DNA from 4 places in the Candidatus Villigracilis sp. genome. Region 1 is predicted to be linked to each of the others. Evidence: riboswitches for the same ligand, from Rfam matches in the RefSeq annotation. Region 1 holds a riboswitch; each other region holds the start of a gene.
The links. A riboswitch is a leader RNA that binds a small molecule or an ion and turns the genes downstream of it on or off. The one in region 1 is predicted to bind cyclic di-GMP.
Positions count from the first base shown of each region.

Region 1 (8,223 bases):
TGACACCAGGGGTTAGACCACTGAACGTCAAGTTGATGACACCAGTAGCACCAGTTGTAGCAGAGGCTGGGGCAGTTACTATCATATTACCAGCATCCGCGATACCTAGTACCCAGTGGAACAGAGTGAAGTTGGCCGAAGGCCCACCCGTTTGCCAGCCATGCACCCAAACGGTGTATGTGTCAGCCGCTGGATTCAGAAGGTTGACCTCTTCGTTCGAGGTTCCGCTGCCGCTTGCGCCAACAAGTGTACCTCCACTATTGTAAACATAGAGGTCAATATCACTGGCTGGGCTTACATTCGCATCAAACAGCGAGAAGCGTGCATAGGTTGTGCCAGCAGGGACGACGACAGCGTAGCTTTTGGTGCCAGGGCCGCCAACTACAAAGTTGTTGGTTGGATCATCAACAACAGTATCAGCTATCGTAGTCGCTGGAATCAATCCGCGTGCGGTTGCAGTGAAAGCGCCAGTGTAACCAAAGGTTACATTGTAGTTAATCGCGCCGCCAGTACCGGAGACTTGCGTTGGGGCCGATAGTGCGACCGGGCGAATCACTAACGGACTGGTGACATTGTGCACGCCATCCGACCAGGTCAGCGAGCCGAATGTATAGCTATTAAGTACAGCAGAACCGAGGGTGGTGAAGGTAACAGTATATGTCTGCGTTGCACCCGAAGCTAAACTGAAGGAAGAGGGGCTTACCACTACATCGATGCCTGCCGGAGCGACAACGCTTACATTGTATGTAGCTGTCGGGCCGACATTGGTGACAGTGCGAGTCACAGTTTGTACACCAGCCAACGCGCCAATGGCTATAGACGGATAGTTAAGGTCGCTTGCATCAATAGCCGTTGCAGCAGTAGCGCCAAAACAGAAGTTACAGAGACCCTGACCCTTAAGGAAGTTACGCCAATCGTTGAAGCCTGCGTCATATACCAAGCCGGGGTCAGCGGCGTTGTTTGGAACCGCTTGTCCTGCTCCATATCCAAATGGTGTACCGGGAATAGGAGAAAAGTCGTTCCGCACTGTAGTGGCGGTAGTCATGAAGGCCGATTTAATGGCTGCGGGTGACCAGGTGGGGTGCAAGTCTTTCAAGAGGGCACCCATACCAGCCATATGCGGACTGGACATGGAAGTACCACTCAGGAAATCCCAATCGCGGCCACCACCTGCCGGAGAGAATGCCGCAAGGATGTCTACGCCTGGAGCCATAATGTCGGGCTTGAGCAAGTCGCCACTGCCGGCGAGGGCCGGACCGCGAGACGAGAAGGCGGCCACATTCGGCGCCACCACGGAAGACAAGGTGCCTCCAGTTAGAGTGGCTGTCGCGCCTGGTGTTGCAGCGTATGCACGTACAGCAGCGCGATCTGTATCAGCCAAGTGAACTGTTGGGACAAAGTGAATATCAGCATTGAGTGAACTGGGTGAGACATTCACAAGTACCATGCCCACGCCACCAGCAATTTGCACTGCAAGGCTTTTATCCACACGTGCAATTACACCACGGTCACAAACCACAATTTTGCCCGCTACGATAGCTGGGTCGAGGGTTCCCGGGTAACAGAGAGCAACCTGTCCCGGGTCAGCGCCCGCCAAACCAGCAGCATCCGAATTAATAATGGGCGCTGGGCCAACTCCGGCGGTTGCCGAGGCACCGGTGTAGACCGAGCTATTGCCAAGAGTCACAGTCCCCTCATAGAAACGGTCATGTGTTCCAGCCGCTACGGTGGTGAGCCATGGGCTGTTGTGGGCCACAGTGCTTGCACCAGGACCCTCATTGCCTGCCGAGGCAGCTACGAATACACCTGCACGGGCAGCGAAGAGGAAGGCTACTTCCACCGGGTCGAGGAAGCTGGTGCGTGAACCACTGATGGAGAAGTTGATCACATCTACGCCATCAGCTACAGCTTGATCGATGGCGGCAACGCTGTCTGAGGAAACACAGCCACCATCATCACCATTCCAACAGACTTTGTAAGCGGCGATGCGAGCGCGCGGCGCCATGCCACTAATTGTGCCTAAATTGACGCCGTCGATAATGGCGGTCACGCCATGATTGCCCGCAGCGGTGCTGGCAGTGTGGCTGCCGTGACCATCATAATCACGAGCGGATTTGAAGTCATCTTGAACTATGCCGAAGTGACCAAAGCCGGCAAGGTAATAGCGCGCACCGATGATTTTGTTGTTGCAATCATCTTGCGACCACTGCTCACCAGACTGACAATCACCCTGCCAACCGGCAGGCGCAGGCCCGTAAGCTTCAGTGTCTTTGCCGCTTTCACCAGCTTGATCGGAAAGATCGATTTGATCTGAGAAACTGGGGTTTTCTGGCCAGATGCCAGTATCAACAACACCGACGATAACATCTTCGCCAGCGCTCCCAACACCACCGAGTTGATCCCATAAGCCGCCTGGGTTACTAAGCCCAAGGAAAGCAGGCGTGCTAACTGTTTCCACCTGCATCATTTGATCGGGGCTGACTGCAACAACACCATCGGCAAAAGCCAGCTTGCTGGCCTGCTCATAGGTTAATGCTGCCGCAAATCCGTTGAAACTATAATGATAATCATAAAGCTTTTCACCGCCGCCAACCTTGCTAAGAGCGGCATCGTGTTTGGAATCGAGATATGCTACATATTTTTTTACATTCGAGCTGTTTTTATCAATCTTTTGACCGTTATTCGGTGCGGTTGCTTTCAGACCTTTGATGTTTCCCTCATAAGCAACAACAGGGTCATCGATCATTTGAACAATATAAACCCCGCTCTCACTTCTCTCAACATGGGCCCCATTTGACTTTATGCTCGGTTGTGCAACGGCAGGCGATACTACCGAAAACACCACTGCCAGAGCCAGTACCAGTGAAAATATGATGGATACCTTGCGATACATGATCTTGTCTCCTCTTCAAAATTAAGTTGGGCAATATTTGGGACAAAACTTCTTCGTTACTTTAGTCTGTATTTTTTGCGGGAGCCTCCTTTAAAACGAAAAACCACCAGGGAAAATTTCGGCGGTCTGGCAATCTTCCAATTCTGAGCAGGAACCTGGAAGACCCATAACTTTGCGTCCCCACCTCACGATGGGTTTGCCTTTTCGAGTTTGCAGTTTTGCAATGTCATCACCATTATCTCGAATTCTCTTATTAAATGCAAGAGGCAGTTTCTGAATTTTACAAAGCATTTATAATGTTTTGAATGTCCAAAAAACTTATTATTCTGATAATCCCTGTCGCAATTGCGGTGGCAGGAATTTACCTGTACTTTAACTATGGAAGAAGCACCGCCCGCCTCGCGCAAGTCTTTGATTGGTTCCGTGACCAAGCTTCAAAACCTGAGTTGATGATGACTACTGGAACCAGATGCGGCGAGGCTCCGTTCATTTTCCCCACCGATGGCTTGATCGGGTTTATCTGGGACGATTCTTTCCGCCCCGGTCACCGCCACGCCGGGGTGGACATTTTCTCAGGGACGGAGGTGGGCATCACGCCCATCGTAGCGGCTTACCCCGGCTACCTCACCCGCCAGGCAGATTGGATATCGACAGTCATCATCCGCGTGCCAAGGGATCCGCTGGAGCCTTCACGTCAGATCTGGGTGTACTATACTCACATGGCAGATGTGCAGGGAAATTCCTTTGTCTCCTCTGAGTTCCCAGCAGGAACCAAAGAGGTATACGTGGAAGCTGGTACATTGCTGGGCTATCAAGGGAATTACTCCGGTGATACGAACAACCCTGCCGGCCTTCACTTGCATATTTCAATTGTGGAGGATGATGGCTTGGGAAATTTCAAGAATGAACTGGAAATTAAAAACACCTATGATCCCTCGCCATATTTCGGTATGCCATTGAATGCCAATTCAAACACGGATACGATACCGTTTTGTCAATAAAAAGTTGTGTCACTCTGAGGGAGCGTTTTTCGCGACCGAAGAGTCTCGTAAGTTGCAGTAAGAGACCTTTCGCTGTCGCTCACATCGTCCCGACACTTGCACCGAACCCAAGTACGGTGTGTCCTTCGGGAGAGTGACACATCAGCGAGAATATACATATGGACTTAAAAAACAAAACCATCCTCATCACTGGCGCAGGTAAGGGTGTGGGGCGCTTGCTGGCAGAAGCTTTGGCTGAACATGGCGCAAATGTGGCTGCTAATGATATATCCCCCATCAACGTGGAGCAGGTTGTGGATGGGATCAGTGCTCGCGGCGGAAAAGCCAAAGCTTATGTTGAAGATGTTGCCAAAAAAGTTGGGGCGCAGGCTTTGGTCAAGGATGTGGAAGATGAGCTCGGCGGGATTAACATTTTAATCAATCATGCGGCAGTGGAACCGCATACACCCTTGCTGAATATGGACGAATGGGATTGGCATCGCACTTTGGATGTAAACCTGACGGGTGCGTTCTTGATGATCCAATCAGTAGGGCGTATTATGAAGGCAAAAGGTAACGGGGTGATTCTGAATATCGTCGCAGGAGTAGGTGAGGGCGGGGAAAAAGAGGCGGGGGCTTATCTATCCAGCAAGGCGGGGTTGGCTGAGTTATCCCGTCAGGCAGATCAGGAATTAAGTCCGCATGGTGTGCGTGTGTATGCAGTTGAAAATTCCAAAGATGTAGTCAAACATATAATTTCTTTGTTGGAGGCAAAATGAAGGAACTGCTTGAATATCGTGTAAAGATGATCGCAAGGCTGGCAGAAGCGGCGCAGGAATTTCGGGTCGCTTGCAAGGCGTTCGAAGACCCATTTACGAAAGTGGAAGACGAATGGACCGTGCATCAGATCGCGTCACATGCGCGTGATGTGGATAAGTTGGTGTACGGTGCGCGCATCCTGCAAACGCTGAATGTGGAGGACCCTGATTTCAAAGGGTTTGACGCGGACTCCTGGATGGAGACTCATTACAACAAGGATGAACCGCTCGAAAGTATTTTGACCGATTTTTCTGCAAATGTGACCGACCTTTGCAATACTCTGCAAACCATGCCGCAGGAGGCCTGGTCTCGTGTGAGCAGCCACAAAACGATGGGCGAAGGGTTGACTCTGCAATTCTGGGTGGAACGCAGCCTGGCTCATATCGAGGAGCATCTGCTGACACTGAAAAATAAGTAGACTGCACTGCAAAAAGTTTAATTTACCGCGAAGCACGAAACACTACGCCGTGCGCCAGTACGGTAAGACCGCTAAGAATTTTAAGGGTTGTTCACACGGAAGTTCAATATTTTCGAGAAGACCCTTAAGAATTCCTTTGTGTACTTTGTGCTCTTCGTGTTAAGAAGAATTTTTTCAGATTAAAAAAGCGGAAATCTAGTGAATTTTGCCCGTCTTCTGCATATTCCTGAGGTAAAATAGACACATGAAAAAGCAACGAATTATCCTGGTAGACGATCACGAGGTGGTACGGCTCGGCTTGAAATCCTTACTGGACCGCCACCCGCAGTTCGATGTAGTTGGAGAAGCTGGCTCAGCTCGTGAGGCGCTCGAACAAACGGCTTCATTAAAACCTGATGTTGTCGTCATGGATATTCGCCTGCCTGGCACTTCGGGAATCGAGGCTTGCGAGCAGATCGTGGCTCAATTCCCAAACACAAAAGTGATCATGCTCACTTCCTATGCTGAGGATGAGATGCTGTTTTCTGCGATCCGCGCGGGAGCTTCGGGATATATCCTCAAGCAGATCGGGAGCGAGGATCTGGTTAAGGCGATTGAATCTGTTGGGCGCGGTGAAGCGCTGCTCGACCCCGCAGTCACACAGCGCGTATTCCAGGAAGTGCGCCGCGCTGTCAAAGAGGAGGAGGCTTCGGCTTTCGCCCATTTGAGTCAGCAGGAAAAGCATGTGCTTTTACTGGTCTCTGAAGGCAAGACCAATCGCGAGATCGCCAAGAGCTTATTCCTTGGCGAAGGTACGGTTAGGAATTACGTTTCGAGCATTCTCTCCAAATTGAGTGTGAATAACCGCGCTGAAGCAGCAGCTTACGCAGTGGAACATAGTTTGAGAGAATACATTTCCAATTAAGTTTTAAACGACTGTACAATGGAGACACAGAGATGACAAACTCGGTGAGGATGTGTCTCTGTTTTTTTATTTAATCATTACATGTCACTCTGAGGGAGCGTTTTTTCGCGACCGAAGAGTCTCATACTTTCGAGAGTAGAAACCCTTCGCTCCGCTCAGGGTGACACAACGAGGAATCATGTTTCCATTTGTAAAACTCACGGATGGCGCCATCACTGTACGTCCATTTGAATTTGGGGAGGAAAAGGCACTGCATCTTGCAGTTAAAGAATCTCTGACCGAACTCAGCCCGTGGATGTCCTGGGCAAATGAGAAATACTCATTGGAAACAGCCAGCAACTTCATCACGGTCACACGCGCACAATGGGCAAATGGCGGCATGTATTCCTTCGCCATCCTGGATGCACAAACCAATGAACTCGTGGGCGGATGCGGATTGAGTCACATTCATCCCGTCTACAAATTTTGCAACCTTGGCTACTGGGTGCGGACTTCACGTCACGGCCAGGGGATTGCAGGGCGCGCTGCCAAACTGATCGCGAAATTTGCATTTGAAAAAGTGAACCTGATCCGCGCGGAAATCGTCATTGCCGCTGGGAATACAGCCAGCAGACGCGTTGCGGAAAAGATCGACGCACATTATGAGGGCGTTTTATTAAACAGAATGACAGTGGGAACAGCAATTTATGATGCCCACATGTTCTCGCTTCTCCCCGCTGACTTTGGGCTGGTGGCCAGACTATAGGCAGAATCCAAACCTAAAACAAGCCACGGATTTCACGAATTTTCACGGACAAAAATCCGTGTTCATTCGTGAAATCCGTGGCTAAAGTTTTTAAGGCTGAACAACTAAGATCCTTTCTTGATGTGAATTCAGGCTTTCTCCCCACTTACTTTCATCCAGGCCTTCTTCATATTCAACGCATCCTCTTCCATGATGGGGCTTTCACATAGAATGCGGCCTGCACAGCCGAATTTATTCAGGGCTTTGAAGAGGGCTTTCAAATCCAGGTCCGCATCGGCGAGGGTGAGGTGATTCTTCTCACCCTTAGGGCCATACTCAATGCCAGAGAGGTGGATATGCAAGTTCTTCAATGATTTTGAGCCCAATTCTTTGCCATATTTCTCCAACATGCGAGACCATTCATCGTAGGTATTCAGCGAGCCGTCACCGGGGCGGGCGTGAAGATGAGCGAAGTCGAGGCAAGGCTGAACCATGTCCATGGCTTTGCTCATGGCGAGGGTATCTTCAAAGGAACCCAACATGGCTGATTTCCCCATCGTCTCCGGGCGGATGGTTACCTTATCACCGTTCTTTTGCAATTCCTTGATACATCCTTCCAAACGCGGAACGGCAACCTTCAATACCTCAAGAGGGTCATTCATAAAATACGACCCTGGATGAAAGATAATATCCGTTGCGCCAGCCAAGTAACCGTAATGAGCCGCGTCCATTAAGCGCTTGCGAGACTTGGGCCATTCCTCTTCAGTCCCATTCAGGTTAATAAAATATGGTGCGTGCACGCTCAATGAAACAGCCTGCGCCTCGCCTGCTGCTTTAATTAATTCGCAAGTCGCCTCGGTCACACGTACTGATTGCACCCAACCGAGTTCAAATGCCTCCAGCCCAATGGACTTGCTGAATTCAATCGCACCCACCGAGCCGCCTGGTTTCTTAGGTGTGCCTGTCGGTGAACCAACTGTGCCGAATTTGAAAGATAAAGACATGAGGAAGCTCCTGTGTGGGGTTAAGAGACGAGTAATGAGTAAAAAGTAATTAATGAGCAGTGATCAGTTGGCAGGGATGAGCGTGGTGAGTTTTTGCCAGAGTTGGGGGCCGAGTAATAACAGGCCGATCAGGATGGCTGCAAAGGCAGAGACCAGCACTGCCCCGGCACCCACGTCCTTGCCGATCTTTGCAAGCGGGTGTGAGTCCGGGCTGGCGAGGTCAAGGGTGACTTCAATCGAGGTGTTGATAAATTCAGCAGTGAACACCAGCGCCGCCGTGAGGATGATCACCGCCCAATCACGCGGCGGAATTTTCAGCCAAAGCCCAATGACAAAAACAGCCGCTGCAATGGCGCTGTGAATCCACATATTGCGCTGGGTTCGTAAAACATAATGCCACCCCTGAAAGGCATGACGGAAAGATTCAATGCGGGATGAAAAAAATGACTTCACTCGTGCTCCGCATCCTGAATTTTGATGC
Region 1 is NZ_JBXMTI010000082.1:2,298-10,520, forward strand. Features, by position in the region: gene AC14M5_RS12695 (S8 family peptidase) at 1-2,893, opposite strand, end outside; cyclic di-GMP riboswitch class I at 3,011-3,104, opposite strand; gene AC14M5_RS12700 (M23 family metallopeptidase) at 3,199-3,894, shown strand; gene AC14M5_RS12705 (SDR family NAD(P)-dependent oxidoreductase) at 4,053-4,652, shown strand; gene AC14M5_RS12710 (DinB family protein) at 4,649-5,110, shown strand; gene AC14M5_RS12715 (response regulator transcription factor) at 5,355-6,014, shown strand; gene AC14M5_RS12720 (GNAT family N-acetyltransferase) at 6,193-6,759, shown strand; gene AC14M5_RS12725 (TIM barrel protein) at 6,888-7,742, opposite strand; gene AC14M5_RS12730 (diacylglycerol kinase family protein) at 7,806-8,195, opposite strand; gene ybeY (rRNA maturation RNase YbeY) at 8,192-8,223, opposite strand, start outside.

Region 2 (8,223 bases), on a different contig from region 1:
AGCCCGATGTTGTGGCTCCCGGCACATGGATTTTGTCCGGGTACTCCAGCCTTTATCAAGAAGGCTATGGCGATCCTGTGAATCCACAGAATGGTGTCTATCAATGGGATGGATGGGGCACACCATTCAACGGCGAATATAAGTACATGGGCGGCACATCTATGTCTAACCCGCTCGCGGCTGGTGGTGCAACGGTTATAAAGGATTACTACAACAAAGCCTATAGCCTCAACGCCAGCGCAGCCCTGGTGAAAGCCACCATGATCAACTCCGCGGTGGATCTGCTGGATGAGAACAACGATGGCGTAAACGATAACGACTTCCCCATTCCGAACAGTCATGAAGGCTGGGGCCTGGTCAATCTCGATGGCGCCACCGATGGAACCATTCAATACGTGGATGAAGGCACTGGTCTCGCCACCGGCGGCTCCCAAGCCTTTAACGTGACCTCAACCGGCGGTCCGCTTAAAGTGACAGTGGTTTGGTCAGACTACCCGTCAACTGATACTGCTTCGATCAACCTGGTCAATGACCTTGACCTCACCGTCACTGGTGGAAGCAACACCTACCGCGGCAACGTTTTCTCCGGCGGTTGGAGCACAACCGGTGGTTCCGCAGACCGCCGCAACAATGTTGAGAATGTGTATGTTCAAGCCCCTGCCGGCACCTACACTGTCACTGTCAGCGGATTCAACGTTCCGAATGGTCCGCAGAAGTTTGCCTTGGTAGTGGATGGCGGCACGATTAATGTAGCGCCTCCGCCTACCAGCACCGGGTTCCTATCACCCACCGCTCAGGCCGCTGTCACATCCAGCGCCGGCGACAACAATGGTTATGAATCCAACCCAGCCAACGCCTTTGCCAATGACGCATCCCTGGCAGTTGACCTGAACAGCGGTTCGAACAAAAACACATCCTGCACGAACACCGGCAAGGATAAGCACCTGTTCTATGACTATGGCTTCAATATTCCTTCGGGAACTGTGCAAGGCATCGAAGTACGCCTTGATGCACGTGCAGACTCCGCCAGCGGCGCGCCCAAGATATGCATTCAAATTTCCTGGAACGGCGGCACATCCTGGACCGCGGCTAAGAACACCTCAACCCTCTCCACCACAGAAGCCACCTACATTCTGGGTGGGGCTGCGGATATTTGGGGACACACCTGGTCGCTAGGCGAATTTTCCAATACCAACTTCCGCATACGAGTAATCGATGTTGCAAGTAACAACTCACGCGATTTCTATCTCGACTACATCGCAGTGAACGTCACCTATCAGCCATAAGTATTGAAGCTGGTAAATTTCAAGAAAAGATGGGCGCCATTCGGTGCCCATCTTTTTAATTTCCACCGTTGTTATTTTATATTGGTTAGGCTTTCGATTCGCAGGCTTGAGTCGGCTGTTGCACCTATTCCAGAATAACAGTAATATACAGGTGCTGTTGTAACAACCCAACTTTATAGGAGAGTTCCCATGACCAAGCTTTATAAGTTATCACGCCGTGATTTTCTAAAGGTATCGAGTCTCGCCGCTGTAGGAATGACATTGGCCGCTTGTGCCCCAGCACAGACGAGCGTCGAAGCGCCAGTCACTAATGCGGATGAAGCCCTGCAAAGATTGCTCGAGGGGAATCAGCGATATGCTGATAACAAGTCCATAGATTTAAACGAATCGCAAAGCCGACGTGTTGAAGTGTCCAATGGGCAGAGTCCGTTTGCCATGATCTTCAGTTGCGTCGATTCACGCGTCCCACCTGAACTGGTATTTGATCGGGGACTAGGTGATCTATTCGTCATCCGCACTGCTGGCCACGTTCTTGATAATGCTGTGCTTGGCAGCCTGGAGTATGGAATAGCCGAGTTAAAAATTCCGCTCCTGATGGTGCTGGGACACGAAAAATGCGGCGCGGTCAAAGCCACGGTGGAAGCCGTGGAAAATAATGCTACTGCCGAAGCAGATATCAATTGGCTGGTGAATGGGATTCGTCCTGCCGTGGAAGCGGCTAAAGATCAGCCTGGCGATTTGCTCGACAATGCCGTGAAAGTCAATGTCTCACTAACTGTTCAACATCTGAAAGAATCGCCCATCCTCTCGGAAGCGCTTGAAAAAGGAGAACTTAAAATCGTGGGAGCGCGTTACGATTTAGATACAGGCATCGTGGAGGTCGTCGAGTAGCGCGCGAAGAATTAATTGCAGAAAATAGCTATTGATAAAACTCCGAAGTCGTGACTTCGGAGTTTCTGTTTGCCTTGCTAAAAAATTTATGTTTGTACTATTGATCCATGCGGCGCAAGATCCACAGACCCGAGTTCATATCGCTGGCATAAATGAGGCCTGTCGCTTCATCGTAAGCCACGCCCCAGACCTGCGGCGCATTAGATAACACACCACGCTGTGATGGTTTCACCGGGTTGTTGGCCGAGGGCGGAACAAAGTAAGCCACCTCTACAATCGCGCTTGGGTTGCTTGCATCCACCACCCGAATCCCATCCGTATACCAAGCCATATAGATATCAGTACCAACCACCAGCGCGTTATGAAGCGAATAATCGCCTGCGGCCTGGGTATTCGTCCCAATCGAGTTCGGCGTTCGATACTCTCCGATCTGTACAGGTGCCGCGAGGTTGGAATAATCATAGACGCGCAGATAACCCTGTCCCTTTTCAATACCTGGGCCCGATGCCTTGCAGAAATCTTCGTCCGCGCTGAACAATAGTTGGCGGACATCATCATATGAAGCAGAGTGCGCATCGCCATCCGCATTCGCTGGATACACAGTTCGGCCTTTGAAAACGGGCTGGGCTGGATTCGTCAAATCCAGAGCGATGAAGCCGCTGTCCCAATAGGATACGAAGACGAGCTTGCCATCATCAGATGGCTCCGCCCCATGCCCATAATTGGGATCGGCATCACATCCCTGCCCCGCGTAGAACGGGCCGCCAATCTCCTGAATTCCCCAGTCTGATGTCTGCACCGGATTGGCAGGATCAGTGATGTCAATCAAACGGAAATCGCCATCGCCATTCCGGTCACGGTAGCCGCTGGGAGTACTTGCATCGGGGTAACGGCTTGTCGGCACAGTTGCATAAGCGAAGGTGTGGCGCAAGTCTGTACGATGTTGGATCTCGAACTCGTGAACGCCGCGCGTGCAGCAACCCGTGTTGAGATAACCGATCTGGATTGGCGCCGCAGGATTGGTAACATCCCAAAGCATCAAACCGCGATCTGCGTTTGTGTCATAGCGAGAGTCACCGCAGTATTGGATTCCGCCAACGGCGATGTCATGCCCTTTCGAGCGCCCATACTGAGCAGTGTATACGACTACGTCTTCAATGGAAGTATTAGGTGGATTCTGGAGCCGCCCCACCACCTGCGGATTTGCCGGGTTGCGGGCATCCACGATGACAACGCTTGTACTCGAACCCTGTGGACAGAAGCGATCTTTCGACCCTGAGGCCCAGTCGCCAAATCCCCATTGGCCAACGTAAGCATAGCCTTTGTGCACCCAAACATCGGCATTGAAGCCTCGCCCACCGAGATCATTGTGGCCAACGACCACCATGTTGAAGGCCTGCCCGACATTGGAGCCGCCACTATCTGCCCGTACTGCCCCTGAAGACAACAGGATGACCACAGCGATTACGCTCAACAACAATCGAATGTTATGTATACGGTTCATCACGTTTCCTTTCATACCGATAAAAATTGGAGATTCAAAACCCAAGTTGTCCTGATTATTATCATTATAGGGATTTCATAGCAAGATTCAATACCTTTTGCAGAAATTTAGTTTGATCGGAGATGCCCAAAGAGGAAGCTGTATTGCATTGATGAAGCACAAAAATCTGAATTTTTATCAGCTCAATTATGTTTAAAAACAAACTCACCCGCGAAAGATTAATTTCGGGGTGAGTCATGGACTACATTGGTGTTACAGCACAAGCTTTTAACGAATGATTACTGCGTCAATCGATCCGTTGGTGCCACCGGATGTGTTTGAAGTGACGAAAACCAGTTTAAGTGTATGGCTGCCTAGTGTTAGCTGACCAGGATAATCCCACCGCATCTGGAAGGTGGACGAAGAGGCCTTCTGGTCAATCGTTCCGACCAGCACATCGTCTACATAAACATCCATTTTCCTAAAGGCGGTACCGCCCTTATAGATTACGCTGAAAGATTGTCCGGTAAAGGCAAAAGTTGCATAGGCACCGTTCTGCGATGTTTGCTTAAAGGAGCGGTTATAAGCCTGCCTCTTGCTCACATTGTCCCAACCAGCGGAGTAGAGAAAGCCGCCATCCATGTCGTCATAGGTGGTTTCCAAGGCTGAAGGGTTGGTCGCAATCATCGTTGCTGTTGGCGGCACCAAGGTCGGCGCAACGGTAGGTGACGATGGTATGGGCGATGCGGTTGGGGTGGTTGTTGGCAATATGACCGACTGGGTGGGTGTGGGTGATGCTGGGACAGGAGTTGCAGTATTAATGGCCACAGCGGTTGAGGTTGGTGTAAAGCTTGGGACCAGGATTGTACTGGTGGGCGCCGGCATGCTCGTTGACGTAGGCGCGACACTGCCAATTGTGTTCCCAACCAGCGTAACGCCTGCAGGTTCGTAAACATAGATCGAGTTGAATATCGTATTGTACGAAACCAATACGTTCTGATTTGGTGTGGTTTGCAGGGAAATGGATCGTATCTGTCCGCTTGGCACGTTATTATTGGTGATGGTTACATTCGTCAGGGTGCCACCCGTATTGCTTGCATAAGCGGAAACTCCGGACCGGCATTCAATGATCGTATTACCCGATATTAGAATATCATGCAATTGAGCTCCCCAGCCTGTATAGAGCTCTTCACCCAATGCTATTCCATGGGCCCTTTTTCCGTCACGCAGATGCGTGCCCGTACAGTAGGACAGGTTGTTCTGCACATTTACGAACGGGGAGTTGTCAACGTAAATATTAACCCCGAAATTATCGTAAACCGTATTGTTTTCCACCTGGGCAACCACCCCGCGTGTGACAGCTATTCCTTCTCCACAATTGTCATAAACCGTGTTGTTTCGAATGGTTGTGTTTTCTCCTCCGGCCTTGACCTTGAGCGCGCTTCCCCACGTAGTCGATAGGCCGCATGTCCCCACCCCATTTTTAGTGACATTATCATGCACGAGGTTGTTTTCAACAATCACGTACTTGCCCGTAACGAGGATTCCGAAGTCAGTGGCTCCAATGGCTTCAAATCCCGAAACATTAATATAGCTGCCGCTCACCACGATTCCATTTGCCTTCACACCCTGCATATTCAGGATGGCTCCATTCCCAATAACGGTAATGGGCGAAGTTGCAGTACCTGAAGTTGAAAGGGTCAATGTTTCGCCATAGATCCCAGGCATTACCTGCAATGTATCGCCAGCGGCCAGGACTGAAACGGCTTTTGCAAACGTCTTGAAGGGCGAGGTAGCTGACCCTGAATTCGTATCACTGCCGCTGGTACTAACGTAATAAATATTGGAACTCAACATTCCGCTTTGAGATCCCGATATCCTAGCACTAGGTAAGTCTGAAGCCAGCGCATTGTAATAGCCCCCTAGCGCAAGGGTCAGTGCTACCATCAAACTCATTAATCGATATGCCTTCTTTTTCACTTATTTCTCCTTACAAAAAATAAAACTGCCTGGCGCATACCAGGCAATTTTCCCGGAATACGTCGGTAGCCTGGCAATCATCGTAGCGGACGAACCACTACCTTTAGACCCGTGGCTTTGCGTCCCCGGCTTTCGCCGGGTTTGCTTTTTTCGAACATATTGATTGAATTTTTTCACAACAGCGAAGTTCTATATTGCGTCGCCAAGATTATCATGACCCCTCTGGAATAGACTTATTATGAGTTAAGAATCCCTAAACATTTTTGGAAACATTACATATAAGTAATAAATCATCTCAAATTTATTACTATTTACATTAATACAACCGGGATTGCGGAGCATATTTTCTTGGTCTTTGCATTTGTGCAAATTCCTTATTACTTCTTATTACCCACATATCTCTTAGAATCTATTAATAAGTAACTCATCAAAGATAATTCAATGCAATTGCTGGACGATGACCGCGAACGTTAAAGGCCCAGCATTTGTGAGTAGTGAACAATTCGCATACTATAAACAGGATCAAGTTGCAATTCAGATCTGAAATAAGTATACTTAAATTGGGCCGAGGATGCCCGTTGAAACAAGATTTGGAGGTTTCATGGAAAAGAAAATCGGCTTGTGGATTGACCACAAAAAAGCAGTGATCGTGAAAATTGAAGGAAAGAAAGAAGAGGTGCTGCAGATCGAATCGAAGGTGGAAAAACGTGTGCGCGCCAAGGGCAGAGGAGTGCGTGGGAGGGCGGCCCACACCGCGCTGTTTGTTGCAGAAGAACCCCAGAACGACAGGCGCTATCAGGAACATCTCAACAAGTATTATGAACAAGTCATTTCGGCGATCGGAGAGGCAGATTCGCTGCTGGTGATCGGCGCTGGAGAAGCAAAGCATGAATTTGAAAAAAGGCTTGCACACAATGGCAATCACGTTAAGGAAGTCCATGTCGAAACCGCAGACAAGATGACCGAGCGCCAGATAGCGGCAAAAGTACGAAAGTATTTTGAAAAGTAAAACTACAATTGATGGCATTTGATAGTAAGAAGTCATATGATGAACCTGTCGCTGTGATACACATTTCAAATTGGAGGACATCATGTCAAAAGACTCAGTACGTCAACTTGCCAACACGCTTTCAGTGGTGCTGGCGCTCGCAGTTAACATCTTGGCCAGCACCCTGCCGCTTAACGGGCAAAACACAGGCGAGATCTCAGATCGCTTTCAGGTTTACTTCGTTCCTGCGGGGTATGTCTTTGCCATCTGGGGCATCATCTACATTGGCTGGATCGCATTCACGGTCTATCAATACCAGACCGCACAAAAGGAAAGTCCGCGCTTACGCAAACTTGGCTACACCTTTGCATTAAGCGGCATCTTCAACGCCGCCTGGTTGTTCTGCTGGCATTACAATTTGTTTGGCTTGAGCGTACTGGTCATGTTGGCCTTGCTCATCCTGCTAATCATCAGCTACCTCAACTTGAATGTTGGTCGCACACCTGTTAGCAATGCTGAAAAATGGAGCGTGGATATTCCCTTCAGCATCTATCTTGGCTGGATCAGCGTTGCTACCATAGCCAACGTCACAGATTATCTTTACCTCATCAATTGGAATGGCTTCGGCATTGCGCCGCAGGTCTGGGCAGTCATCATGCTGGTTGTCGCCAGCATTCTCGCCCTTGCCATGACGATCACCCGCCGCGACTCAGGTTATGCGTTCGTGCTGGTTTGGTCATTCATCGGCATCGCCATTAAACAAGCAGCCACGCCCCTGGTCGCAAACAGCGCCTGGGTTGCCGCTCTCTTTGTGCTCGCGTTGGCAATTTATAGCATCGTCCAACGCAGGCGCGCATAATTTGCATTGCCTCAAAAATACGGTAAGATTGGCGCACTCAAAAGGTGCGCCAATTATGTTTAACATCGCAAATGCCCGCTTCGCTTTTCTGGATGTCGAGACCACCGGCCTTTCTCCGTGGTTTGGAGATCGGATTTGCCAAATAGCCATTGTCCTGACGGAAGGCAAACGCATCAAATCGACCCTTGACCTGCTCATCAACCCCGAGCGGACTCTTTCGCCCGCGGCTATTCACGTGAATGGCTTGGACGAATCCAAATTATCCGTTGCGCCGCGATTTGCAGAGGTAATCGACCAGATAGATACTGCGCTCAAAGATGCGGTAGTGGTCTGTCATAATGCTAAATTTGATATCCAATTCCTCGATAATGAATACCGCAAGTTAGGCCGCACTGTCGAAATCCCTAATTTGATAGATACGCTTTTATTGGCACGCGAGTTCTACGAATTGCCATCCTACAGCCTACATCATCTAGCTGATGATTTCCACGTCTCAGCTAATGTTCAAGGTTCTCGTGCCCTCGCAGATGCGATCACTGCAAAAAATCTCTTCTTCGCCATGATGGACTCGCTCAAATCCATGAACAAACCCTTGGATGATTTTATCGGCATCTACAACTCCCCCGCCTGGCCTGAAGAAGGTGTGTACCTGCCCACTGAACTCAGCGAAGCCATCAACAGCGGCAAGCGTTTGTTTATCAAATATATGGATAAAGACGGTGAGACATCCGAACGC
Region 2 is NZ_JBXMTI010000088.1:7,926-16,148, forward strand. Features, by position in the region: gene AC14M5_RS13080 (S8 family serine peptidase) at 1-1,286, shown strand, start outside; gene AC14M5_RS13085 (carbonic anhydrase) at 1,476-2,177, shown strand; gene AC14M5_RS13090 (LVIVD repeat-containing protein) at 2,275-3,681, opposite strand; gene AC14M5_RS13095 (right-handed parallel beta-helix repeat-containing protein) at 3,949-5,640, opposite strand; cyclic di-GMP riboswitch class I at 5,702-5,796, opposite strand; gene AC14M5_RS13100 (hypothetical protein) at 6,242-6,649, shown strand; gene AC14M5_RS13105 (tryptophan-rich sensory protein) at 6,732-7,487, shown strand; gene AC14M5_RS13110 (exonuclease domain-containing protein) at 7,543-8,223, shown strand, end outside.
Region 2: linked by a shared signal. The riboswitch ahead of AC14M5_RS13095 (right-handed parallel beta-helix repeat-containing protein) and the one ahead of AC14M5_RS12695 (S8 family peptidase) in region 1 are both predicted to bind cyclic di-GMP.

Region 3 (8,223 bases), on a different contig from region 1:
GGAAAACGCTTTTGTTCCGTTAACCACCAGCCTCGAACCCGGTATGGAAGAAGATTGGTTATACACAGGCAGAGCCTTTGCGATTAACTCCCTCATGTCCAATGCCGGCTGGATGGTCACCTTGCGTGAAGATATTGGCGCACAAACGTATTGGCGGGTTTACATCCGCGCTGGGGTGCAGGATGGTTCGGTAGGTGAGCCGATCCACAATGCTCCCTGGAATTTAAGCGCGCGCTATGATCTTGATCCGCGTATCTATGAGCAGGGCGGTGAATATGGCCCCGTGCCCTCAGGCTATTGGGTGGATATAACCGACCTCGCCTCAACTTATGGCTGGGAGCGTGTGCCAGCCTTGCCAAACTGGCGCACCTTTTATAACGGCGCACGCTTCTCTGAATTTGCGTTGACCGGCGACCAAAGCTGGTACGCTGCCATGTTGGAGCTTTATCCTGCCGAAGCGCTCGTCACCCCAACTCGCGTTCTTGCTCCCACCCTTACACCCACTTCCACATTTACATCGACTCCCACAAAACGCCCCACCCGAACGCCACGCATAACATTCACCCCATCCCTCTCGCCAACACCAACATTAACCCCTGCGGCCACGTTCACCCCATCTCTGACACCCACACCCCCAACGGTGATTCCATAGCGCACCACTGTGGACTCCATCAGCTTGCTGATGGATACTCTGGGCAGCAAGCTGCCCAACTCCAGAGTTAATGAAAACTCCGAAGGAGTGAAATGATTATAGTTAAGAGAAGGCATTTATCCTAACCCCGAAGGGGTGTCATAAATTCCAGAAAATCTATACCATCCCTTCGGGATTATGATCATTATTTGCTTTATTCTATAATTCTGTCATCCCTTCGGGATTGTGTGAATCAATAAAAAAAATGAAATTCAATAAGACGATCATCCTCATATTATTACTAACTCTCTCCGCCTGCTCGAGCGCGGTAGGTGGAGTCACCCCAACGCCGGTAATCGCCGCAGGTGTGGCCGACCAGCCTCAGGTCATGTTTGATGCGGTGACTCCTTCACCAGTACCGTTTCAATTCAGTCTTCCCACTCCTGGCGCGGAGCCTATCTCTGGCTGGCGTCCTCCTTTATATCCAATCCCCTGGGCCATGTCTGCCTATGATCATTTTTATTTCGCGCGCCCCATCGCCGCAGACCAGGTCAACTGGCCGACCCCGGATTATCGTTATGGCGGCGTATTTTTTGGGCGGAATATTGTGCATACCGGCGTTGATATCCCAACACCGGAAGGCACACCCATCATGGCCGCGGGCCCGGGGACAGTGGTGTGGACGGGCTGGGGACTGTTCCTCGAAACACCGGGCAATCAAGATGACCCGTATGGTTTGGCGGTTGCCATCCGCCATGACTTTGGTTATAACGATCAACAGCTTTATACCGTTTACGCGCACATGAGTTTGATGAATGTGATCGTTGGCCAGCACGTTGAAACGGGGGAGGTGATTGGCTTTGTCGGCTCAACGGGCGCAACTACGGGGCCGCATGTCCACTTTGAAGTTCGCTTCCCTCATAACTCCTTTTTCTATACATATAACCCTGAGTTATGGATCGCCCCTCCGCAGGGCTGGGGTGTGCTGGTTGGCCGCGTGATGGATACAAAGGGAGAATTGCTTCAGCAGACAGAAATCACTGTTCGCGCGGAAGCCATAAAGAAAACTTTTGAAGCGAGAACTTATGGCAAAGGTGGGGCGGTCAATTCTGATCCGTACTACAACGAAAACCTTGTGTTAGGTGACCTGCCTGCGGGTATTTATAAGATTACGATTCGCTATGCAGATGAAACCAAGGATCGACAAACCTGGGTCGAGATTTTTCCTGGGCAGGTTACCTACTTTACCTTCACCGGTGAAAAAGGTTTCGGCACTGAACGCCCACCTGTCCCAACCCTTGATTTCGTTCCCTCCAGCCTGCAATCCACCTCTACGCCCGCCCCCTGACACCTTTTTTCAGCACCTTGACGTACTGAACATCTGTGCTATACTCTCGCAACACACTTAAACCCTTAACCCTTCGTGACACTTCGTGCCCTTTGTGGTTAAATGTTTTTACCTATTACACTTGTATTGGAGAACTAACTCATGGCCAGAAAATCTTCCCGTTCAGCCTCAACTGAAACCGCACAAACCAAAAATATGGATAACGCCAAACAAGCCGTGCTAGATAAGGCTGTTGGCGATATTTTAAAACGCTACGGCGATGGCTCGATCATGCGCCTCGGCGAAGCTCATGGCATGGTGACCGAAGCTATTCCCACGGGCTCGCTCTCCCTCGATATTGCCCTCGGCGTCGGCGGCATTCCGCGTGGACGTGTGATCGAAATCTATGGCCCTGAGTCCTCTGGTAAAACCACGCTTTGTCAGCACATTGTGGCCGAAGCACAGAGGATGGGCGGCACCGCTGCATTTATTGATATGGAACATGCGCTCGACCCCACCTATGCCGCAAAGGTCGGCGTGGATATCGACAACTTGCTCGTCTCTCAGCCCGATACCGGTGAGCAGGCGCTCGAGATCGCAGAGACCCTCGTCCGCTCTGGCGCAGTGGATGTCGTCGTAGTTGACTCGGTTGCTGCGCTAGTCCCACGCTCCGAAATCGAAGGCGATATGGGCGACGCCACCATGGGCGTGCAAGCACGTCTTATGTCACAAGCGCTTCGCAAACTTTCAGGCGCGATCAACCAGACCAAGACCGCTGTCATCTTTACCAATCAATTGCGCCAGAAGATCGGCGTGATGTTTGGCAACCCTGAAACCACCACGGGCGGACAAGCTCTCAAGTTCTATGCCTCCGTCCGCCTCGATGTGCGCCGCATTCAATCCATCAAAGTCGGCGAAGAAGTCATCGGCAATCGCACCCGTGTCAAAGTGGTCAAGAACAAAATGGCGCCGCCTTTCCGCACTGCCGAGTTTGACATTATGTTCAACGAAGGCATCTCGAAATCTGGTGATGTGCTTGACCTCGCCACCAAGTTTGAAGTCCTCACCAAGCGCGGCGCCTTCTTCTCTTATGGCGATATCCGCATCGGCCAGGGACGCGAGAATGCCAAAGATTACCTGCGTGCCAATCTTGATATGATGAACGAGATCGAAGGCATCATCCGCCAGAAAGCGCTCAGCGGCGAGATCGCCCTTCCGCTTGACCTTGGCGCTGAAGTAGCCGAAGAGGCCGGTGGTACTGAAGAAGAAGCATAAAGTAAAATAAATGGACACGGTAACGTGTCCATTTTTATTATGACGAAGAATCGCTTCTCACTTAGCCGACAACTGATCCTGCTCACAAGCATTTTCTTCTTTTATGCCTGTGCCCCTCAAACTACACCGACGCTGTTCCGCCCGCCGACTTCCATCCCGCCCACACAGCCGCTATCCACAACCACGCCCATACCTGCGTTATTCACGCCTGCTCCCACATTTACTCTCACCCCAACTGCTACACCGGGCCCTTGCATAAATGACCTCGATTTTATTGATGATGTGACAGTAGATGACGGTACATCTTTTCTCCCTGGCGCAGCCATTGATAAGCAATGGCTGGTGCAAAACAGCGGAACCTGCGGCTGGGATGATACTTATCGCTTGAAGTGGGTGGGAGGCTATCCCCTCGGCGCAGGAGAGGAACAATTGATCTACCCCGCCCGAGCAGGGACTCAAGCTACGCTGCGCATCCTCTTCATCGCCCCCGCAGAGCCAGGTTCTTATGTGACCTCCTGGCAAGCAGTTGATGCTGATGGAAACGTCTTTGGTGATCCGATCTTTATGCAGGTTGTGGTCACACCATAGTTTGCTCCATCCGGGATCAAGTTCCTAATGGCGCGTGAAGGAGTATCTATGCCATCTCAAACCGAATTCCCCATCATCTTTGAAAATCTCAAATCCATTCTCGAACCTTACGCCAAAAAGCTGAATGTCAAATCAGATGCAACGGAAGTTTATTATCTCGAAGGCGGATACAGTGAGAAATGGAAGAAGGACTTATTCTTCGCCTCAACACAAGTGAAAAAGAATTATGTCTCTTTTTATCTCATGCCAGTCTACATGTATCCCGATCTATTGAAGGACATCTCCCCTGAACTCAAGAAACACATGCAGGGAAAATCCTGCTTCAATTTTAAGAAGGTCGAAAAACCCCTGTTCGACGAGTTAAGTCAACTCACGAAGCAGGGATTTGAAAGATTCATGAAGGAAGAGTATTCATAATCATGTCATTGCGAGGAGCGCCCTTGCTCTTTGCGACGAAACAATCCCCAACGAGGCAAAGGAATTATTTTGTCAGGCTAAAGCCTTCCTCGCAATGATGGGACTGAGATAACTGTTTTTTGCGAGCCCTTAATTCACGCTCATAAAGCCGAACATTTTCCACATGCCGCGCATCATCGCATGACCGAAATCTGGCTTTAGGTATTGGTTCGGGCATGAGCCGGGAATGACCGCGATCCCATTGGCTTTGCACATCTCTACAGCAGAAGGGGAGACGCTGGTCATGCTTGCCGCGAGACCGGGCTTGGTGCCCATCATGCAGTGCATCCATACATGTTTGATGCCCATATCTACGCATTGTTGAATGATCTGGTCAGTTACCTTCGGGCTGGTAAGAATAAAGACTGCATCTACTTTTTCAGGGATGGATTTTAGGTCGGGGTAGCAAGTGTCCCCTTCAAAAGAAGATATGTGCGGGTTTACTGCATAGACTTGATAACCACTTTCCTTGAATTTTTTATAATTCAGATTGCAACCTGTCTCGCGCTTATCCGATACACCCACAACGGCGATCTTCTTCTGCGCGAGGAAATCCTGAACCATATTATCGAGTTTTGACATAAGAATTCTCCTTTAATGAAAAATCGAAGCCATGTGGCTTCGATCAAATTGAAGATGATGATCCAATATTTTGCTCACAAGGAAAATTATACGTAATCGAGATTCATAAACAAGATGACGAACATCACTTTGTGTGGTCATAAGGCCAGACCACTTTACCTATGAAGTGAGACAAACAATCGCCTTACCAAACTGCAAATGTTTAACCTGTTGCAATTATTTTGCAAGGTCTATTTATTTTTTTCAATGTTATATTGACAACAACATCCGATAAAGGCAAAACCGGTGAAAGCCGGTGACGCAAAGCCATGGGTCTACCGTCACTACAAAGTGACCACGACCGCCAGGCCGCCGAAGATCACAAAATTCTTTTTGTGTATGTTTGGCCTGGCTTACCACAAGTCAGGCTTTTTTATTCGGATGGCTGATCAACCTTCAAGAAGTTCGTTCCACTAGCGCAGACCCGCTTCCATGTGGATCTGCAAAACAAGGAGAAAAGCCATGTTACGCAATTTCAAGATCCTGTTCGTTGTGCTCGTCATAGCCATCATCTCAGTCGCCTCTTATGCTTTTGCTGCGGCTAACACTGTCCCAGCCACAAAAGCTGGTGATGGTCTGGGAGTGGTCAGCGGTTACACAATTACCAGTGTTGTGTACACTTTGAATGGGACCGATCCATCCACACTGGATAGCGTCGCATTTGACGTGGGTGCTGCGGCTACAGTTGTAAAAGTCCAACTTGTGGCCACAACTGGTTCCTGGTATGCCTGCACTCTCGGCACCGGCACAACCTGGTCATGCACTACCACCGGTCTCGATGTTTCGACCATAAACCAGTTGCGTGTGGTAGCCGCCAGCAACTAGTTCTGATGACCAATTAATGAAAGAAGCAGGCCTGCTCCGATGGAAGAACCCGTCTCGAAGATTGGCGGGAGAACGCCGCGAGCAGGCCTGTAATTTTATAGATAATGAAACCCATTAGTAAACGCTCGACCACTCTTGTTACGCTATTATTCCTTTTCATTGTATTCATCTTTGTAATTGCATTTGCGCCAACTAATTTGGGCGGCTCAGTCACGTATGTCATCGTCAACGGCAACAGCATGGAGCCGAACTTTCATCTCGGTGATCTAATACTCGTTCGAACGGAATCAACTTACAGGGCGGGGGATGCGGTCACCTATCAAAATGCAGAAATGGGTGCTTTTGTCTTCCATCGCATTATTGGCACTGAGTTGGATCGCTTCATCCTTAAAGGTGATAATAATTCCTGGCTTGATTCTTATCAACCAACGCAGGATGAGATCATTGGAAAATTATGGGTGCATATCCCGAAACTTGGCAAGGCCATTGAATGGGTACGTGAGCCGCTGCATATTTCGCTTACAGTTGCTTTGCTCGGAGGTGTCTTGATGTCTGGCGTGATCGCAAAACCATCCAAACGTAAAAAGGAAAACAATAAGCCGTTGACGAACTTTAGAGCAAGGTCTGAAGGCTTGTTGTATGCGGCTGGGTTTCTCAGCCTGGCTTTCCTTGCTTTGGGTATTCTCGCTTTTACACGTCCGTTGAATCGCCCCGCCGAAAATATTCCATATCAACAAGAGGGTTATTTTTTCTACTCGGCCACGGGCACGCCCGGTGTTTATGATTCCGATGTGCTGCATTCGGGGGAGCCTGTCTTCCCAAAATTGACTTGCTTTCTTAACATCGGTTTTACCTATAATATGATCGGAAATGCTGTGCAGGGAATGACAGGCAATCAAAGTATGGTGGCTCGTATTATGGATGAGCAAAGCGGATGGTTTCGCACGATCCCTTTGAATTCGGGCGCTTCGTTTAATGGCAATTCATATTTCACGATGACCACTCTTGACCTGTGCCAGGTGGAGTCTCTGGTAAACCTGGTGGAGCAGGAAGCTGGTTTGCATTCCAGTTCTTACACTTTGGAGATCGTTACAAATATTGCACTTACTGCAACGGTTGCGGGGCAACAGATCAACGATACCTTTGACCCAAAGCTAGTATTCAAATACGACAAGGTGCATTTCTATCTCGCTGCGGACGAATCACAGCAGGATCCTTTGCGGTCTTCGAAACAAAGTATTGCAAGCGGTTCTGAAACACGGGTAAACACCATTTCCTTATTGGGCTTGAAGCCGCCCGTTTGGGCAGTGCGCTTCATCTCCCTGCTTGGGCTTGGGTTTGCGCTATTTGGTATTATCTTTGCTGGCAGCAATGTGTATCGCACCGCCAACCAGAGTCAGGAGGCGCTCATCCGCTTCAAGTATGGCTCCATGCTGGTGGATGTTTATGAGCAAAATATCGCGCCGTCTTTATCGGTGATCGATGTGGCGACGATTGATGATCTCGCCAGGCTTGCCGAGCGGCATGGCACGATGATCCTGCACATGACACAGAATTTTTTACATTATTATCTTGTCCAGAGCAGCGGCACGACTTATCGCTATGTGATCACCACTGGCAGGAAGGGTGTTGCGGATCATACACAAGTTGACGACGTAGAAATTAAGCACATAACAAGTGCATTTGAAGAACGTGTTGTTGAACCTGCGCCCATTCATGCCGAGCCAATTAGCTCCAAGGTCGTTGATGAAGAAAAGAAAACGAGTAATCCTCCTCCACCTGTAAATGAAATGCCAGCTCCTGTTGCTTATGCCAGCAAGAATAAGGCTGCCAATCTGAAACCAGTCCGTGAAGAAGTAATGGAATATGCCATCCATACCGGTGAAATTGGATTTACATTGACTCAGCCTGAGACGGAGATATTAAGGAAGATCAAATTATGACTATACCCCGTCCGCTTCAACTGCTGACCTTTGGGCTGGTTGCGCTAATATTATTTACCTCGGTGACGGCTGTTGCCGCCACCAATACCATTCCAGTTACGCGGCTTGATCATGTTGTATCGTCCGTCAACATTAATAGCTTCAAGCCTTCAGCTTGCTCAGGCTTATCCCTGACCAACCTCGCTACTGGCTCAGGCACATTGACCGGTACCACAGGCAATGACCTCATCCTCGCCAGCTCTGGCGTAGACACGATTGACGGCCTTGGCGGAGATGATTGCATCCTCGGCGGCGGCGGAGATGACACCATCACTGGCGGTGATGGGAATGACGTGTGCCTGGGCGGTCCTGGAACCGATGTTTTTACTACTTGCGAGGGGGAGATTCAATAAGTATTAAATGATATAGAATAAAGCGATGAGCATTCAAAACGCATATAACGAGTGGTCAGGGATCTACGACTCAAACGAAAACCTGACCCGTGACCTTGATCAAAAAGTGACTCGCGAGACTTTCGCGGGTCAGCATTTCGAATCCATCCTTGAGCTTGGGTGTGG
Region 3 is NZ_JBXMTI010000019.1:6,510-14,732, reverse strand. Features, by position in the region: gene AC14M5_RS03795 (TolB family protein) at 1-652, shown strand, start outside; gene AC14M5_RS03790 (peptidoglycan DD-metalloendopeptidase family protein) at 897-1,979, shown strand; gene recA (recombinase RecA) at 2,175-3,233, shown strand; gene AC14M5_RS03780 (NBR1-Ig-like domain-containing protein) at 3,258-3,821, shown strand; gene AC14M5_RS03775 (hypothetical protein) at 3,870-4,238, shown strand; gene AC14M5_RS03770 (CoA-binding protein) at 4,368-4,859, opposite strand; cyclic di-GMP riboswitch class I at 5,125-5,215, shown strand; gene AC14M5_RS03765 (hypothetical protein) at 5,361-5,723, shown strand; gene AC14M5_RS03760 (signal peptidase I) at 5,828-7,666, shown strand; gene AC14M5_RS03755 (hypothetical protein) at 7,663-8,058, shown strand; gene AC14M5_RS03750 (class I SAM-dependent methyltransferase) at 8,084-8,223, shown strand, end outside.
Region 3: linked by a shared signal. The riboswitch ahead of AC14M5_RS03765 (hypothetical protein) and the one ahead of AC14M5_RS12695 (S8 family peptidase) in region 1 are both predicted to bind cyclic di-GMP.

Region 4 (8,223 bases), on a different contig from region 1:
CTGCTTGCGGACTAAGAGTCTCGCCAGCGAGCGTGCCACATTTCCGAAACCGATGAGTGCGAGTTTGTAGTGCATGATTCCTCCGTTGGAACGTTATAACGTTTACGCTCATTCGGGGGCTTAGCCCCCGAATGAGCGTGTTTATACTGGTGGATATGGATACGCTCTTCGTCCTTGATGCGGGTAGGGAAATCTTTTTGTATGGCATAACATCTCTGCTCGCATCAACAATGCGGAAATCTCGTTTGGACTGAGGAACTGCTCAAAGATGCTGGACCAATTGTCAGTTTGGGAAAGAGGCGCAAGCAATTCATCTGGAACTTGCTGACCTGCGAAGTCCCAGATCACGGTGCGGAGTTTGTCGTCCTCATGGAAACAAATCCCGTGATCGATGGCATAAAGATTGCGAGTCACATCCTCAAAGAAAACATGGCTGCCTTTGCGGTCGGCGTTGTTGGCGAGCAGGTCGAATAAAACAACAGGGCGGAGTTTTTCCTTATCTTCAGCGGTAAAGTTGAAGTAGTGATATTCAACATCGTAATTAATGTACTGCTGCAATGAGCCGGGGCCGTGCGGGCCGTCTTCGCGGTAGATGGTGAATGGGACGTTGTGAAAACCAAGCGCTTCGCTTAAGTGATAGGCGGCGACTTCACGAAGGGCAAGCGTGTTATCGGGAAAATCCCAAAGCGGTTGTTCGCCTTTGCTCGGCTTATATACGGCGTGAAAAATTTCACCCTCGTGATGCACATCCACAAAGAAGGTGTAATTACTACCAAGCATGAACTGACCCTTGAGTTCGTATTCGCCGTGCGTGAGGGCGGACTTTATTTCGTTTGTTGATTCGGTCATGTGGGAAACGTTGTAACGTTCAAACGTTTGCACGTTGAAACGTTAGTGCATGTGCCCGTTCTTCTTTGGGCAGAAGTGTCCTTCGGGCTCCATTGGCTGGCCGCATTGTGGACAGAGCGGGCGACCACGCGAGGCAACATCCTGTCCCCAACGAGCTAACATGCGTAGTTGTGTGCGTGTGGCCCAAAAGCGGACTTGCGCCGCAGAGTCGGGTTCGGCATCTTCGCCGAGCAATTCCTTGGTGAAGATCACAACGCGATCACGGTCTTTATCATAGCCGAGTCCAATTTCACCGGCGCGGAAGAGCGGGTCAACGGGTGGGTTGATGCGCATGACCTGTTCCACATAATCACCGGAGGCTTCTTCAAGGTCTGGATATTGCTGACCTATCTGGCCCAGGAATTGTTCAATACCAATGGCCAGCGACAATAACTGCGCCTTTTCAATAATGATCGTAATAGTTCGAGTGTCTTGATAGGCTTGCAAATAAAAGACACGCTGGCCGGGTTTACCGATTGCATCTGCTGTGATATGGTCACAGGGGTCTACGTCAATTTCAAAGCGTGGCATAATTTACCTTTATAAAATCGAGTATACCAGAACGACCCCCACCCTGCCCTCCCCCAAATGCGACGAACTTCAGTCGCATTTGGGGGAGGTGCCGCTTCAGCGGCGGAGGGGGTTATAATCCCAACAACTACCCAAAGGAGTTGACATGTACGATAAAAATAAACTCGACGAGTTAAAAGCTTCCCTGAAAAAGTGGGAAGAGACTTCACTAAAGAAAGCTTTATCACAATTACCTGAACGCGCCGACGAATTTATTACCACCTCCTCCGAACCGATCAACCGACTCTACACTCCGCTCGATCTGGCGGATATGGATTACGCCTCTTCACTTGGACTTCCAGGTGAGTACCCCTACACAAGAGGAGTCCACCCGACGCTTCACCGCAGCAAATTGTGGACGATGCGCATGTTCGCCGGCTTCGGCACTGCGGAGGAAACCAATGCACGCTTCAAATACCTGCTGGAACAGGGTCAGACAGGCCTGAGCATTGCCTTCGACCTGGCCACGTTAATGGGCTATGACACCGATCAACCCGAAGCGCTGGGTGAATTCGGCAAATGCGGTGTGGCGATCTCTTCCTTGAAAGATATGGAAATTCTACTGGATGGGATTCCACTCGATAAAGTTTCCTCCAGCATGACCATCAACTCGCCTGCCGCGATCATCTGGGCCATGTATCTGGCCGCCGCAGAAAAGCAGGGACTGCGTCTCGATCAACTGCGTGGCACAACCCAGAACGATATTCTGAAGGAATTCATCGCGCAAAAGGAATTCATCTTCCCGCCCGAACCGTCCATGCGACTCGTTGTCGACACGATGGAATTCGGCGCGCAGAAAGTGCCGCAGTGGAATACGATCTCGATCAGCGGATATCACATCCGCGAGGCGGGGTCAACGGCCGCGCAGGAATTAGCGTTCACACTGGCGGATGGGCTTGAATACGTCCGCTGGGGAATTGCGCGCGGCATGGATGTGGATGATTTCGCTCCGCGTTTATCCTTCTTCTTCAACGCTCATAATGATTTCTTCGAAGAGATAGCCAAATATCGCGCGGCCCGCCGCATTTGGGCGCATGAAATGCGTGAGACATTCAAGGCAAAGAATCCGCGTTCGTGGCTGCTGCGTTTCCATACACAAACGGCTGGCGTTTCATTAACTGCACAACAGCCTGAGAATAACGTAGTGCGCGTTGCAATTCAGGCGCTCGCTGCCGTTTTAGGTGGCACTCAAAGTTTGCATACCAATTCAATGGACGAAGCTTTGGCATTGCCATCGGAACATTCCGTAACAATTGCCCTGCGCACGCAGCAGATTATCGCTGAAGAATCTGGTGTGGCGAATACGGTCGATCCGCTGGGTGGAAGCTTCTTCGTGGAGGAACAGACCAACCGCATCGAGCAACAGGCCTATGATTACTTCGCCCGCATTCAGGAATTAGGCGGCGTGATTCCCGCCATTGAAAAGGGATTCTTCCAGGGTGAAATTTCAGACGCGGCGTATCGCTATCAGCGTGAGATTGACAAGGGCATCCGCAAGATCGTGGGTGTGAACGCCTACGCAGAAAAGAAACCGCTTTCCATTCCGATCCTGAGGATGGACCCGGATGGCTACAGTCGGCAGGTGGCGCGCTTGAGTGAACTCCGCAAGACGCGAGATAGCGGACGAGTTGGTCAAACTCTGGATAAATTACGAATTGCCTGCGAAGGCACAGAGAACACCATGCCGTATATCATGGAATGCGTCCATGCGTATTGCACATTGGGCGAGATCATTGGGGTGATGACGAAGGTGTTTGGGAAGTACGAAGAGCCGACGATGATATAAAGCCTCAGGCTGTAGAGTCAACTGTCAGTTAAGAAAGAGCGGAGAATTTTATTCCGCTCTTTCTTTTGCTTCTTCGCGTTTTGTTTTCAGCAATTTTTGAATCCGCGTATATTTTTCGCGTGAGAGCGGATACGACCAGGCGAGAATGACTGTACCCATAACAATCGCCACACTGATGAAGGAAACCATCAAGCGAATTGAAAGAAGCGCCGAATTGGGCTGAGAGAACTGAGTCACATCTGCGGGTGGAGATTGATAGCCAGACCAGCCCAGAACCTGCAAAGTAATAAAGATAACCCCCGCGCCCGTCAACTTGCGGATCAGGGTGCGGATGCCGTAATAGATGCCCTCCTGCCTACGGCCTGTGCGGAGTTCATCCCATTCGATCACATCGGGCAAAATGGAATCAGGCAAAATGTACGCAGCAGAAACGCCAATGCCTGCCAACCCAGCGATGATCAGCAAATAGGTGACCTCGCCCGGTTGAATGGTGAAGATCATGGCCTGCACGATGATCCATATAGACATGCCAACGATATAAGCCTGTATCTTGTTGTATTTCCTTGCGAACCATAACCAGAAAGGCACGAATAAAATACAGACCAGCATTAGCACCCCAAAGAAGGCAGACTCAAGCGCGAGGTCAAACCCAAAGATGGTGATCTTTGCCAGCAAATCTCCCTGGGCTATCCAATATAATAAAAAGAATGGGAAGCTGATGACTACCATATCCACTGCGGACCAGTTAAACATGTAAATGCCGGCCGCATAGCGGAAGGGCACATTCTGCCAGGCCAGGCGCAAGGTTTCTCTGAAAGGAATTGATTCCTGTTCCACGGATGCAAAACGTTCCTTCACGAACCAGCCAATGAAGAAAAGTGGAAGCGAGCCTACCGCGCCGAAAACGGCACCTGCTAGCAAAAATCCCTGTTGTTGCGAGCCGCCACCAATGATGACCGCATCCACGATCATGGGCGCGGTCATTACAACGGTGAGAGCGGCCAATAATTGAAAGACCGTGCGAAAGCTTGAAAGCGAAGTGCGCTCGTCATAGTCCTGAGTCAGCTCGGGGGTTAAGGAAAGATACGGTACAGCCACGAGGGTGGTCAATGTATCCGAGATCATAAAGGCCAGAGTCACATAAATGAGCAGGCCGATCTGGCTGTCCCAATTGGGCGCAGACCAAAGCATCACGAAGCTCAGGCCGAATGGAAAGGCAAACCACAAGAGGAACGGGCGGCGGCGTCCGAGTTTTGATTTCATGCGATCACTCAAAGTGCCAATGATGGGGTCATTGACAGCGTCCCACACGATTCCCACGAGTGCGCCAAGGGAGGCAAGCCGTGGTTCGATGCCGACCACGTCCGTGAGGTACAAGGCATAAAAGATCGAACGCATCATGCCAATGCTGGCAATCCCCCAGTCACCAGAACCGTATAAAAGTTTTAACCAAATAGGAAGTTTATGTTTCATACCAACCAATAATTCTAATTAATGAATTCGCGCAAGTGTAGCATGGAATGTCAAACAAGAAAGCTAACTGTAAGGTTTACAGTTTTATATGGTGTTAGTAGGGAAAATACCCATGACGATCCTGCCAACCTTCCCTTATATTTGAAGCAAGAAAGCAATCGAAAATGGCAAACCTGTTGAAAAGCAGAGACGCAAAGCCACGGGTCTAAAGTTGTGGAAACACGATCATGATCGCCAGGCCGCCGAAAATCACATAGTGTATTGTGTTTTCATCCGCGGACCTGGCTGACAAGCAGGTCCGTTTTGTTTTCTGAACATTAAAAGTGGATCGTATCGATAACGGCAAACCCGTCGAAAGGCGGGGACGCAAAGCTATGGGTCTAAAGCCAAACCAACGGCCATGACCGCCAAGCCACCGAAAACGAGCCTCCACAACCTTCAGCACAACATAAATTGTGCGAAAGGTCTGGATGCTCTGATGAAGGAGTTTCTCATGGCATCCAGAAATCAGCACGCACAATTAAAGAACCGAAAAGTTTCCCTTGCATTTTTACTAATCCTGCTCTGCGCACTTGCGCTCCCCACACAGGTATATGCAAAGGAAAATACAACCACCCTTCCAGTACTGTCGGACTTCATTGAATCCGTCAAAGATGGGAGCATCAATACGCTGCGCGGCATTTATGTTGAGAACGTTATGGCGTACACTGTTCTTCAACAGCCAAGTGGGAAACCAGGGTATGTATCCACTCTCAGTTATGTAACAACCCAATTCAAAATGGCCACCAGTTACGGCAACATCGGCCTGCTGGCACACAACTACCTGGCAGGCGCAACTTTCTCACAATTGAAAGCGGGCAACACCATCACCCTTATTTACGGTGACGGGCATACTCAAAGTTTCCTGGTGGAAAGCATTTTGCAATATCAGGCCCTCACCCCGCTCAGCCCCTACAGCAGTTTCGTGGATCTTTCAACACAGACCACCTTTACCGCTGAAGAAGTATTCAACAAAGTTTATCGCGGCGACTATCACCTCACCCTGCAAACCTGCATCGCAAAAGATGGCAACCTCAGTTGGGGCAGATTATTCGTCATCGCAAAACCGATCAAGTAATATAAGCACTTTAGATGCTCAAGCCGCTGTCCTTTGCGAAGCATCCTGTGGACGGCGGCGTTTCCCTGGCGCCACCCACCAGGGCAGGCGTGTGAGTACATCTTGCGCCGTCCTCGGCGCAAGGAGCGTTTGCCTTACATGTTTTATATACACACGCCAATAGGCTTTAAAACATGGAGCGATATTTGGGGATAAAATAGACGCATGTCATCGCTTGCAGATAAACTGAAATCCCTGGGTGTGAAGACGGGCAGTTCGCTTCCCCCTCCGCCCCAGGTTGAGAGCCACACAATTGACTCTGTTGTGACTGGCAGCTATTTCCCTACCCCTCGCGGCGAAGCCTTCGTCACCGAGCAGGTCTTTGACATAGATTACCTGCACGGGAAAACATCCCCCTACTCATCATTCCCTCTTTCCTTAATTTCACAATGGGCAAACGACACGCGCATGGCGGAATTGCCCATCAGCAAATTCGCATTTCTGGATACCGAAACATCGGGCATGTCCGGCGGCACCGGCACGTACGCCTTCCTCGTAGGCGCCGCGCGCTTTGTGGATGACAAATTCGTACTACAACAATTCTTCCTGCGTGACCCATCTGAAGAACCCGCTATGCTCGAAGCGCTGATCAACTTCCTCGCACCCTGTGAGGGATTGGTGACTTTCAACGGAAAGTCATTCGATGCACCACTGCTCGTTACTCGTTATTCGTTACACAGAATCCCTGTCCCTTTCAAAGGCTATGCCCATCTTGACCTGCTTCCACTTGCAAGGCGCTTGTGGCGAGATAGGCTTCCCTCGCGTGCCTTGAAATATCTCGAAGAACATGTGTTGGGTTTCACCCGTGCATCGGAGGAAGTACCGGGTTATGAAATCCCCTGGCTTTATTTTGATTACCTGCGCACTGGGGATGCCCGTCCTTTAGGTGGCGTGTTCTATCACAATGCCATGGATGTAGTGGCGATGGCGGCTTTGCTGGGTCACGTCAGCGAGTTGTTGGCCGACCCATACAATGGCCGCGTGGAGCACGGACTCGATTTCATTGCGCTCGGCAAATTATATGAGGACCTTGGCCATTGGGATGAAGCCGCCCGTCTGTTCGAGCGTGGACTCGAGCTTGGGTTGGAGGAAGCAGATTTCGGCGTGGCAGTGAAGCGTTTATCCACTTTGCAAAAGAAGCGTGGGGATATAGACCAAGCCCTGCGTTTGTGGGAAGAGGCCGCGCACAAAGGTCACATCTATGCTCATATTGAACTGGCGAAATATTACGAACATACATTGCGCGATGTAAAGAAATCCATCAAATGGGCGAAATCAGCCCGCAAGGAAGTTGAAAAGGCAGACCTGCCCGTATGCATCCGTAAACATTGGTTGAACGAAATTGACCACCGCCTGGCGCGGTTGGAGCGTAAAGCGGGTTTATAATTGGGTATCACTCTATAGGAGGAGGAGCCTACGATGCAAATTACTGTTTCAAAAGAAAAGGGGAACATCACCATTCTGAAGCTTGCAGGCCAATTGGATGGGCAGACCTATCAGGATCTGATCATGAAAGCCCAGGAGGTCTTTAACGCGGGTTCAAAGCATATCATCCTGGATATGAGCGAGTTGACTTATATCTCAAGTGCTGGGTTGGTTTCGCTTCACACGATTGCACTTCTATTGCGCGGTGAAGCATTGCCCGACCCCGAGCACGGGTGGACCGCACTAAAATCCATGGATAAGGCACGCGACGAGGGTGTGCAAAAGAACGTCAAACTTCTTAACCCGCGCCCGGAGATCGTAAGCGTGTTGGACATGGTTGGTTTCTCCGCGTTCTTTGAAGTTTTTACCGATAAACAAAAAGCGCTCGAATCTTTTTAGAAGAAAGTTCTTCAACAGCGATGCAGTTAACTGCATCGCTGTTGATTCATATATATCGAGGTTGCAAAAATGAAACGAAATTTGGGAAACCTGGTCATTATTCTTCTGGTGGTCTTAACCGTTGTAGTCTGGTTCGTCTTTCCACCTGAGCGCGAGGGCGTGGAAAATTATGAGCGCTATCACTTTGGCATGACGCTCGGCTCGATGGTGATCGTGTTAATGTCTTTTTCCTTATTCCTCTCCACGCGGCCAAAATGGGCGGAACCTTACTTCGGCGGCCTGGATAAGATGTATATGACGCATCGCCATACCTCCACCAGCGCCTTCCTTCTGATGTTTGTGCACTTGCTGACCGTCCCCATATCCATTATGAATTTACACCTCGGCAATTACCTGGCTATGATCGCATTTTTAGGGATCATAGCCATTGTGTTGCCCACGCTTGCGCCGCGCATCCCGTTTTTGAACAAGCTCGCGGGGAATGACTATAACGAGTGGAAAAAATTACATCGCTACATTGGCCTGT
Region 4 is NZ_JBXMTI010000066.1:2,299-10,521, reverse strand. Features, by position in the region: gene AC14M5_RS10405 (homoserine dehydrogenase) at 1-75, opposite strand, end outside; gene AC14M5_RS10400 (SCO1664 family protein) at 142-849, opposite strand; gene AC14M5_RS10395 (DUF3090 domain-containing protein) at 892-1,419, opposite strand; gene AC14M5_RS10390 (acyl-CoA mutase large subunit family protein) at 1,565-3,244, shown strand; gene AC14M5_RS10385 (MFS transporter) at 3,293-4,717, opposite strand; cyclic di-GMP riboswitch class I at 4,874-4,964, shown strand; cyclic di-GMP riboswitch class I at 5,049-5,137, shown strand; gene AC14M5_RS10380 (sortase, YLP family) at 5,211-5,834, shown strand; gene AC14M5_RS10375 (ribonuclease H-like domain-containing protein) at 6,039-7,259, shown strand; gene AC14M5_RS10370 (STAS domain-containing protein) at 7,293-7,697, shown strand; gene AC14M5_RS10365 (ferredoxin reductase family protein) at 7,767-8,223, shown strand, end outside.
Region 4: linked by a shared signal. The riboswitch ahead of AC14M5_RS10380 (sortase, YLP family) and the one ahead of AC14M5_RS12695 (S8 family peptidase) in region 1 are both predicted to bind cyclic di-GMP.